3 linked regions of the Runella sp. SP2 genome follow. The protein of the gene in region 3 interacts with the protein of the main gene of each other region in a pairwise test. Links are inferred from orthologs where the notes say so. Each region holds a gene or a part of one and is shown on either strand. Other genes may lie near its edges.

Evidence for each region.
Region 1: the proteins of DTQ70_RS05295 (region 3) and DTQ70_RS18980 interact in binary tests that used the Escherichia coli proteins (3 or more experiments, as listed by UniProt). The link is inferred for Runella sp. SP2 from one-to-one orthologs.
Region 2: the proteins of DTQ70_RS05295 (region 3) and dnaE interact in binary tests that used the Escherichia coli proteins (3 or more experiments, as listed by UniProt). The link is inferred for Runella sp. SP2 from one-to-one orthologs.

What each region holds. Positions count from the first base shown.
Region 1 is NZ_CP031030.1:4,748,795-4,751,921, reverse strand. The notes cover bases 144-3,114. They hold DTQ70_RS18980 (cbb3-type cytochrome c oxidase subunit I), read left to right. Parts: upstream 144-675; coding sequence 676-2,553; downstream 2,554-3,114. Other genes in these bases: DTQ70_RS18975 (heme A synthase), read left to right, coding at 2,531-3,114; DTQ70_RS18985 (cytochrome c oxidase subunit II), read left to right, coding at 144-644. Outside these bases: more of DTQ70_RS18985, read left to right, coding at 1-143; more of DTQ70_RS18975, read left to right, coding at 3,115-3,127. UniProt on the Escherichia coli protein: Cytochrome bo(3) ubiquinol oxidase is the terminal enzyme in the aerobic respiratory chain of E.coli that predominates when cells are grown at high aeration.
Region 2 is NZ_CP031030.1:7,143,072-7,147,518, reverse strand. The notes cover bases 41-4,331. They hold dnaE (DNA polymerase III subunit alpha), read right to left. Parts: upstream 3,946-4,331; coding sequence 241-3,945; downstream 41-240. Other genes in these bases: DTQ70_RS28750 (DUF86 domain-containing protein), read right to left, coding at 3,957-4,331; DTQ70_RS28760 (hypothetical protein), read right to left, coding at 41-192. In the rest of the region: more of DTQ70_RS28760, read right to left, coding at 1-40; more of DTQ70_RS28750, read right to left, coding at 4,332-4,400; DTQ70_RS28745 (nucleotidyltransferase family protein), read right to left, coding at 4,384-4,447. UniProt on the Escherichia coli protein: DNA polymerase III is a complex, multichain enzyme responsible for most of the replicative synthesis in bacteria. This DNA polymerase also exhibits 3' to 5' exonuclease activity. The alpha chain is the DNA polymerase catalytic subunit.
Region 3 is NZ_CP031030.1:1,268,370-1,271,427, reverse strand. The notes cover bases 42-2,943. They hold DTQ70_RS05295 (methionine aminotransferase), read right to left. Parts: upstream 2,118-2,943; coding sequence 966-2,117; downstream 42-965. Other genes in these bases: DTQ70_RS05290 (TerC family protein), read left to right, coding at 2,223-2,943; DTQ70_RS05300 (C40 family peptidase), read left to right, coding at 378-857; DTQ70_RS05305 (helix-turn-helix transcriptional regulator), read right to left, coding at 42-253. Also shown: more of DTQ70_RS05305, read right to left, coding at 1-41; more of DTQ70_RS05290, read left to right, coding at 2,944-3,053. UniProt on the Escherichia coli protein: Shows aminotransferase activity with methionine and histidine as substrates, and to a lesser extent also with phenylalanine.

The sequences.
Region 1 (3,127 bases), 3.5 Mb from region 3 along the record:
CCGATGCTCCCGCTGATTCACAGGTAGTTGAAATTATGGGAAAACAGTTTGGTTGGATTGTTCGTTATGGAGGTGTTCAGGATAATAAGCTTGGAGCTTATAACTACAAGTTAATCACTTCAGATAACGAAATGGGCGTTGATTATTCAGACGAAGCATCAATGGATGATTTTATCAATCCAAGTGAAATGCACGTGGAAGTAGGTAAGCCTGTTTTGTTGAAAATCCGAGCTCGTGACGTTTTGCACAGTGTGTATATTCCTCACATGCGTGTCAAAATGGACGCAGTTCCTGGTATGCCAACGAAATTTTGGTTTATTCCTGATAAGTCAACGGAGCAAATGCGGGCAGAGTTAAACAACCCTAATTTCGACTACGAAATTGCATGTACTGAGGTATGTGGACGTGGTCACTTTGCAATGCGCTTGCGCCTGATTGTTGAAGACAAGGCTTCTGCTGATGCTTGGAAACAACAACAAAAACCTTTGCTATCGACTATTTTGGAGGCGAACCCTAAGTTTATCTCTAAAATCCCAGAAAAATTGCGTGCAAAGGCAATGAATTATGCTCCTTACGTAGAAGAAACTGACAGTACCACTGCTTCTACAGGTTCGGCTGCGGCCGCAAGTGCATCGATGCGTTAATAGAAATTATAACTTTAAAATCAAAATAAAAATGTCAGTAGTAGAGGCTAACTTGGGACATGATGTCCACTCTCACGATGAACATGAGCACCACGAGTTAAACTTCTGGCGCCAATATATCTTCTCTGAAGATCACAAAGTGATAGCCAAACAGTACATGATAACTGGTATTTTTTGGGCTATCATTGGAGCTGCTATGTCGGTTATCTTCCGTTTGCAACTAGGGTTTCCTGGGGCAAACTTGAGCTGGTTAAAACCATTTCTAGGTGGCTGGATTACTGAAACAGGCGCATTAGACCCTAACTTTTACCTTGCCCTTGTAACCATGCACGGTACCATCATGGTATTCTTTGTATTGACGGCAGGTTTGAGTGGAACTTTCAGTAACTTCTTGATTCCATTGCAAGTTGGAGCTCGTGATATGGCATCAGGGTTTTTGAACATGCTTTCGTTTTGGTTATTCTTTGTTTCAGGTTTATTGATGTTTATCTCAATCTTCCTTGAAACAGGGCCAGCAGCAGGTGGTTGGGTGATTTATCCGCCGCTAAGTGCATTACCACAAGCCCACATGGGTTCTGAAATGGGGATGACACTCTGGTTATCAAGTATGGCGATTTTCATCATGTCTTCATTGTTGGGAAGTTTGAACTATGTTACAACCGTAATCAACCTTCGTACACGTGGTATGACTTTCACGCGTCTTCCATTGACAATTTGGGCATTCTTAATCACGGCTGTATTGGGAATTATCTCTTTCCCTGTATTGCTTTCAGCAGCCTTATTGTTGATTTTTGACCGTCATTTCGGAACAAGCTTCTATCTGTCAGAAATTTATATCAATGGCGAAGCTTTGCCAAACGTTGGTGGTAGTCCAATCTTGTTCCAACACTTGTTCTGGTTCTTAGGACACCCAGAAGTATATATCGTATTGTTGCCAGCCCTTGGTATCACATCAGAAGTAATTGCAACGAATGCCCGTAAGCCAATCTTTGGTTACCGTGCGATGATTGCCTCAATCATGGCGATTGCATTCCTTGCCTTTATCGTATGGGCGCACCACATGTTCGTAACGGGTATGAATCCATTCTTGGGCTCAATCTTTATGTTCTTGACGTTGATTATTGCGGTTCCTTCGGCGGTAAAAGCGTTTAACTACATCACAACTTTGTGGCGCGGAAACATCGTCTTTACGCCAGGTATGTTGTTCTCAATCGGTCTGGTATCGTTGTTCGTGTCAGGTGGTTTGACAGGTATCATTCTTGGAAACTCGGCACTAGATATTCAATTGCACGATACCTATTTTGTGGTAGCACACTTTCACATCGTAATGGGTGCGGCTTCGGCTTTCGGATTCTTCGCAGGTATTTACCACTGGTATCCAAAAATGTTTGGCCGTATGCTTAACAGCACACTTGGTCAAATTCACTTCTGGCTTACTTTTGCTGGAGTATATTTAGTGTTTATGCCAATGCACTACATTGGTATTGCAGGTTTCCCACGTCGTTATTACCAATTCACAAGCTTTGACTTTGGTAAGTCGTTCACTGATTTGAACATGTTTGTTTCGATAGCTGCTATCTTTACTTTCTTTGCTCAGTTTATATTCCTTTGGAATTTCTTCTACAGCATGTTTAAAGGTAAAGTAGCACCTCAAAACCCTTGGAATTCAAATACTTTGGAGTGGACAACACCAGTAAACGTAGGTCACGGAAACTGGGTAGGAGAAATCCCTGCCGTATATCGTTGGCCATACGATTATAGCAAGCCAGGATCTGACGTTGATTTTATTCCTCAAAATATTCCTCACTCTCAAACGCTCGAATCTAACTTCCCGCATGAGAATGAGTATATAGCGCAGGAAAAAGAAATTGAGGCTCAAAATTATAATGACCAGTTTGCGTCACACTAATTCTGATACAATTAATCGCTTATTTCAGAAGCTAGCACTTCTAACAGTAGTTGTCGTTTATGTTTTGATTGTAATCGGCGGGATTGTTAGAAGTACTGGCTCTGGGATGGGTTGTCCCGATTGGCCAAAATGTTTTGGCTCATGGGTTCCTCCAACAGAAGTTTCTGAACTACCTGCCAACTACCAAGAAATTTTTGGTGCCAAATTAAAAGGAGAGGTAGAATTTAATGTATTTAAGACCTGGACAGAATACCTTAATCGGCTTTTTGGGGTATTTACAGGACTCTTAATTTTTGCTACTCTTCTCGCTTCAATTCCTTTTCTTAAACGCGATCGACCGATTTTTTACATGAGCTTACTGGCATTTTTGCTAGTAGGGTTTCAAGGTTGGTTGGGTGCAAAAGTGGTATCTTCGGAGCTTGCTCCTGTTATGGTCACTTTGCACATGTTGCTGGCTATTGTCATCGTATTTGTATTGATTTATACCATGGCAAGGTCGTATGTTGGGGATGTTCAACTCGCTGAAATCAAAAAGAAAACGTTCATAAACAAGTGGCTTATTTGGACATTGATT
Region 2 (4,447 bases), 5.9 Mb from region 3 along the record:
ATAACCAATATTTAGAAACTCAACGTCGGCCAAACCAATGGCTGGCGAAGGCTGAAACTTTATTTTTTCCGTTACCAGCGACACCGAAAAATTGGTGGCCTCAGGTGCCATTTTGAGGGTAATTTGGGCATTTTGTGCCTTTAGGATTTGTGTAAACAAAAGCGCAAAAAGGCCGTAGAGAGGATATTTCATAATGCAATTTTTTCTAATAAACGAAAAAAGGCGTAAGTAATTGTCGATTTAATTGACCGAAAAATTCACCCCTCCCATTGATTCTATCAGTTTAAAAAATTCGTTGGTAGGCGCGACTCGGTGCGTTCGTGATTGAAGTTTCACCTCCGTCCGACTTTGATGATCCACAACCGATACCGTGAGCGCACAGTGACCCGGATAGGCTTGTACGGCTTCGTTGAGCTTGGTTACAAGACCGCTATCCAGTAAATCTAAATCCAACTGCAACTTGATTTCCTTGGTGAGTTTTTCACGAACTTCATTCAAAAGCTGCATCGACGTGATTTTAAACTCGTATTGATCTTCTTGTTTCCAGCGGTTTTGAATTTTGCCTTTGACAAACAAAAAGTGTCCCATTTGGACGTAAGCCGAAAACTTCACAAAATCTTCGCCAAAAAGCGCCATTTCCATCGAACCTGCATAATCTTCGAGCTTAAAAATACAAAACGGGTTTCCTGTTTTGGTAGTTCTAACTTGGCTGCTACTCACAATACCTGCTACGGTAATATCTTTTCCAAACAAGAGCGGACGGCCGCCGATTTCTACGTTGGCAACGGCAGGCGTATCGCCTTCTTCGGTATCACTGGTTTCGGTAACTTCGGAAGTGAGCATCACCTTGTCGAGGGTACAGGTACAGAAGTTGGTCAATTCTAGACGATACATATCAAGCGGGTGACCCGAAATGTAGAAGCCAACCACGTCTTTTTCAAAACGCAACCGCTCAATATCGCTCCATCGTTCGACGTTAGGTGCTTTAGGTTTGGCAATATCGGCGCCACCTCCGCCAAAACCACCAAACAGCGATGCTTGTGCGTTGGATTTATCGGCTTGAACGGCGTTGGCGTATTTGATTAGTTTTTCGATTAAGTTTTGCTGTTCGCCCTCGGCGGCCGTGAAGTACTGCGCGCGGTGGTATTCTTCAAACAAGTCAAACGCTCCCGCATAGGCCAACGATTCGATGGTTTTCTTGTTGACTGTACGCAAGTTTACCCGAGTGATAAAATCAAAAAGGTCTTTGTAAGGCCCGTTTTTGGTTCGTTCTTCGATGATACTTTCTACGGCGGCGTCGCCTGTTCCTTTGATTCCGCCTAATCCAAAACGAATTTCGCCGCGTTTGTTTACCCCAAAACGACGTTCCGATTCGTTGACATCAGGCCCCAGTACAGGAATCCCGAGGGCTTTACATTCTTCGAGGAAGAACGTGATTTTTTCGATGTTTCCCAGTGAACTTGTCAAGACCGCCGCCATGTACTCGGCAGGGTAATGGGCTTTGAGATACGCCGTTTGGTAAGCTACAAAGGCATAGCAAGTAGAGTGCGATTTGTTAAAGGCATACGAGGCAAAAGCTTCCCAGTCGGTCCAGACTTTATCGAGTTTTTTCTCATCAAGGCCCTTATTTTTTCCGCCGTCGATGAACTTGCTTTTCATCTTGTTGAGAACTTCAATCTGCTTTTTCCCCATAGCCTTCCGCAGTACGTCGGCATCCCCTTTGGTAAAGCCAGCCATTTTCTGCGAAAGCAACATAATTTGCTCTTGATAAGTACAAATTCCGTATGTATCAGCCAAATACTCCTCCATTTCGGGGAGGTCGTATTCTACTTTTTCACGGCCGTGTTTACGGTTGATGAAGTTAGGAATGTACGCAATTGGGCCTGGACGATACAGGGCGTTCATGGCGATAAGGTCTTCAAAACGGTCAGGTTTGAGTTCGCGCATGTACTTTTTCATCCCGTCGGATTCAAACTGAAAAACGGCGTTGGTATCCCCTCGTTGGAACAATTCAAAAACTTTGACATCGTCCAGTGGAATATAATCAATCTCAATTTTAACTCCGTGGTTCGCCTCAATCATTCGAAGGGCTTCCTTGATGATGGTCAAGTTGCGAAGCCCCAAGAAGTCCATCTTGATAACCCCCGCATCTTCAATGATTTTTCCTTCGTACTGAGTAATTAGTAAGTCTGATTCTTTGGAGGTACTGACAGGAATCAAGTCGGTTAAATCAGAAGGTGCAATGATAATCCCCGCGGCGTGAATACCTACGTTGCGGACGGTTCCTTCGAGCTTTTGAGCCTCTTTAAGGACTTTGGCCGTCAGGTCGTTGCCTTTCAGCATTTCACGCAGTTTTTTTAGGTTTTCTACCTCGTCGGGCGTGATAACCTCCGCCATTTTTTCGAGAGGCACTTTGAAAACCTTGTCGAGGTTCATGCCATAAGTAGGCTTATCGGGCACGAGTTTTACCACGGCATTGGCCTCTTGCAGCGGTAAGTCCATTACCCGCGCCACGTCTTTAATCGACGATTTAGCGGCCATTGTACCATAGGTGATGATTTGGGCTACCTGATTTTTACCGTATTTCTGCACTACATAATCTATCACCCGTTGACGGCCTTCGTCGTCGAAGTCCGTATCAATATCGGGCATGGAGATACGGTCAGGATTCAAAAAACGCTCAAAAAGTAGGTCGTACTTGATGGGGTCGATGTTGGTGATTCCGATGGCATAGGCGACGGCACTCCCTGCCGCCGACCCCCGCCCTGGCCCAATGAGTACGCCCATGTCGCGCCCCGCTTGGATAAAGTCGGCTACGATAAGGAAGTAGCCAGGAAAACCCATGTTTTTGATGGTATTCAGCTCAAAGTTGAGTCGTTCCTCAATTTCGGGCGTAATTTCTTTGTATTTCTTACGGGCGCCTTCAAAAGTCCAGTGTTTGAGGTATTCCCACTGATTGAGCACGTCGGCGGTGAGTTCTTTCATTTTACCGTTGAACTCAATCATTTGCGAAATACTGTGCTTTTTAAACTCGTCGGGAATGGGGAAGTTAGGCAATAAAATATCCCGATTGAGCTTTAACAATTCTACTTTGTCAACGATTTCTTGCGTATTGTCCAGCGATTCGGGTAAATCACTGAACGTTTTGAGCATTTCGTCTTTGGTTTTGAAATAAAACTCATCGTTGAAAAACGCAAAGCGCGTGCCTTTGGGCATCGGATTTTCGTCATCAAAGTCCTTGTTGGTAGGTGTTGATTGTTTATCACCCGTATTGACACACAACAAAATATCGTGAGCGTTGGCGTCGTCTTGTTCTACATAGTGGCTATCATTGGAACATATCACCTTGACGTTGAACTCTTTGGCGTATTTGAGCAAGGCTTCGTTGGCAATGATTTGATCACGAATACCGTGGCGTTGGATTTCGACGTAATAGTCATCCCCAAACAAATCGAGCCACCACTTAAACTCTTGGCGTCCAGCCTCTTCACCTTTTTTGATGATAGCCTGTGGTACACTTGCCCCAATGCAACAAGTCGTGGCGATGAGTCCTTTGTGGTATTTTACTAGAAGTTCTTTGTCGATACGTGGGTATTTGCCGTACATCCCTTCGATGAAGCCCAGCGAGCAGAGTTTGGCCAAGTTGCGATAGCCTTCGGCGTTTTTGGCCAGCAGCAATTGGTGGCGGCGAACGTCTTTTTGTTCTTTGGTAAACTGTTTTTTGTGGCGGTCTTCTACCAAATAAAACTCACAGCCCACGATGGGTTTGATGCCTTGTTTATGTCCTTCGGCCACAAACTCAAATACGCCAAACATGTTGCCGTGGTCAGTAATGGCAATGGCGGGCATATCGTCAGCTTTGGCCTTTTTAAACAGTTTCTTAATATCTGCCGCCCCGTCGAGTAGGGAATATTGGGTGTGGCAGTGGAGGTGGGAGAATTGCATAATTGGGGAGATTATTCAATATTTTTATAGTCAATATGAGTATAGTATTCACTATTTTGAGCGAGTTTGTATTCTTCTCTATCAAAATTACCATCTAACATTTCCACACGTATAATTTGTTCTAATTGGCGTTTCAATGTAGGCAACTCGTTTTGAAGAATGTCAAATGCAATAAATCGGTCAATACCAATATAGTCGTGAGCTACACGATTACGAAAACTCTTTATCTGAAGCCATGCTAAATCAGAATGTTTTATTTTAAGAATGTTACTTACTCGATTGGACTGCTCTCCAATATTAATAAGTAACATAAGAGAAGCATTGAAATTTTGTTGGTCATTAGCTCGAAAAAACTCAATAGCTTTATCGAAATTAGCAATGTACAGCTGTATTTTTCCAATTGATTCAAGCATTCTGAGCAAATAAACCAAATCATTTTTAATGTCTTGTTGCATAGATTAAGTCTTTTTTTGCACGATAAAGAATAATCGGGTCGGCGTAT
Region 3 (3,058 bases):
CATCGATGCAGTAACAAACGCGCGGAGGCGCAATGTCCCCTTTGATGATTCCGATGCGTTTCAATTCCTTCAAATGTTGCGAAACTGTGGCTTGTGAAAGCGGTAATTCATCCACAAGGTCGCCACAAACGCAAGCTTTTTTCTCGGCTAAAAGGCGCAAAATAGCCACCCTAGCAGGATGCGCAAACGCCTTCGCCAAATCGGCAATTCGATTTTCTTCTACGGTAAAAACTTCCGATTTTGTTGTTCCCATTTTCATTAAAAACGCTAATTCATCGCAATATTACGATATAAATTTTATTTCCAAAAATTTGGCAAAAAAAACTTTCTTTACTTACTTGGGGAAGCGTTCAACCCTATAAAAAAGTACCTAACTGATGAAGAAGTGGATTTTTGTTCTAGGATTATGCCTTTTATCGACCTTTTCTTTTGCCCAAAAACAAGCAGTCGATTCGACCCAAAATACTTCGTTAACGACTGATATTTTGTCATTTGCAAAAAAACACCTTAGTTACCGTTACCGCTCAGGAGGGAGTTCTCCCAAGGGCTTCGACTGTTCAGGTTTTGTACGATACTGTTTTTCTAAATTTGGGATGCTCCTTCCCCATTCTAGCGCCGCCCAAATCTCCCACGGAGTGGAAATTGCCCTTGGTGAAGCACGTCCAGGTGATTTAATTTTCTTCAAAGGAAGCAACTCAAAAAGCACCCGTATTGGCCACGTCGGAATGATTGTTGCCGTTAGTGATGGCTACGTCAAATTCATTCATTCAGCTTGGAAAGGCGGCATCCGCTACGACGTCCTTCATGCCAGCTATTATAAAAAGAGATTTGTGGGTGTGAGGAGAGTGATTAAATAGTGTCGACTGTGCAAAGGGTTTCTCAAAACCCGATCGTTGTGTAGAGGGTTTCTCAAAACCCGCCTCTTCTTTGTTGCGCATTTTGAGAAACCCAATTTTGACACACAACTACAGTTTCACCAATCTTTCTACCGCTTTTTCGAGCGTTTCTTCTTTTTTTGCAAAACAAAAACGTACAACTCCGTTATCGATAGCTTCTTGATAGAAAGCCGAAACAGGAATGCAAGCCACGCCGTGTTCTTTGGTTAACCAAATAGAAAAATCTTTGTCGGACAAATCGGAAAGGTGGTTGAAATGATACAATTGGAAATAGCTACCATAACTCGGGAGCGGTTTAAAACGCGTTTGTTTCATCAATTCGGCAAAATAATCGCGCTTCTTTTGATAAAAACCAGAAATTGAACGGTAAGCCTCCTTGTTTTTCAGATATTCGGCCAAAGCCACTTGGGCAGGTGTATAGCAGCTAAAACAGTTGAATTGATGCACTTTACGAAACTCGGCCGTAAACGCAGGTGGCGCAATACAGTACCCCATTTTCCAGCCAGTGCAATGATAAACCTTCCCAAACGAAAAATTAACAAACGCTCGTTGGCGCAAATCTTCGTACCTCAAAATACTTTGATGAGGCTCATCGTCGTAAATCAAATGTTCATACACCTCGTCGGACATGATGAGCAAATCAAACTCCTCCACTAGCTGCCGCAGTTGTTCGATGTCCGAAGCCCGCAAAATACTACCCGTAGGATTGTGCGGCGTATTGAGCGCAATCATGCGGGTGCGGGGCGTAATTTTAGCCCGAACCAATTCCCAATTGATACGATAGGTCGGAAACTCCAGCGGAATCCGAACCGCTACCCCACCGTTGATTTCAATGTTAGGAATGTAACTATCGTAGGCGGGTTCAAACACAATTACCTCGTCGCCAGGCTGTAACACGGTGGTAAAAGCCGTATAAATCCCGTACGTTCCGCCTGGGGTAATGGTAATTTCGGAATCAGGATTAATTTCAACACCGTACAAATCATGCACTTTGGCAGCGATACTCTCCCGCAATGGCATCCAACCCGCCATGGGCGAATATTGATTATAACCATTTTGCAGTGCTTCGCACGTAAGATTAACCAGCTCCTCGGGCATGTCAAAATCAGGAAAACCCTGCGAAAGGTTAATGGCTTTGTGTTCTGCTGCCAAAGCAGACATTACCGTAAATATCGTTGTACCGACGTTGGGAAGTTTTGAGGTTATTTTTTTACCACTCATGGAGGGTTTGGTTTTTTCGTGTAAAATTAGCTTATTGAAACCGAATAGCCCTTCAATTTTGAACTTTCTTAACTAAACAACTTATTTACTCACTCATTTATCAAAATGGATTCACTATTTACTGCAGAGGCCATCGTTAGTTTGTTAACCCTTACATTCCTAGAAATTGTTTTGGGGATTGACAACATCATTTTCATCTCAATTGCTGCCAACAAACTTGCCCGCAAAGACCAGCCCAAAGCGCGTAACATTGGTTTGTTGTTGGCCATGATTTTCCGCGTAACCCTGTTGTTTGGAATTTCTTTCATCATTTCGCTGTCCAAACCCTTTACACACATCGACGCGGGCTGGTTCCATGCGGCCTTTTCTGGTCAAAGTGTCATTTTAGTGGTCGGAGGATTGTTTTTGTTGTACAAAAGTACCTCAGAGATTCACCATAAATTAGAAGGTGCGGAAGAAGAAGTTCAAAAACCAAAAGGAAGTGCCGCAAGCAAGTTGACAAATGTGGTGATGCAAATTGCACTTATCAACGTCGTTTTTTCGATTGACTCCATTTTGACGGCCATTGGACTTACTCAAAACGTCACGGTAATGATTATTTCGGTAGTACTTTCGGTCATCATTATGATGGCATTCTCAGGCCCTGTTGGCGATTTTGTCAACCGTCACCCTTCAGTACAGATGCTCGGTTTAGCCTTCTTGATTGCCATTGGATTTATGCTCATTGCCGAAGGTGCGCACCTTGCTAATGTATCTTTCTTTGGTACTCACGTAGGCTCTGTTCCAAAAGGTTATTTATACTTCGCCATTGCGTTTTCGCTGCTGGTGGAGGTACTCAATATTCAAATGCGGAAGGGAAGTAAACCAGTTCAGCTTCACGATTATAAAGCACAAGCTGAACGTGAAGGGATTGTTTCAGACAACGAAAGCGAATAATTTCT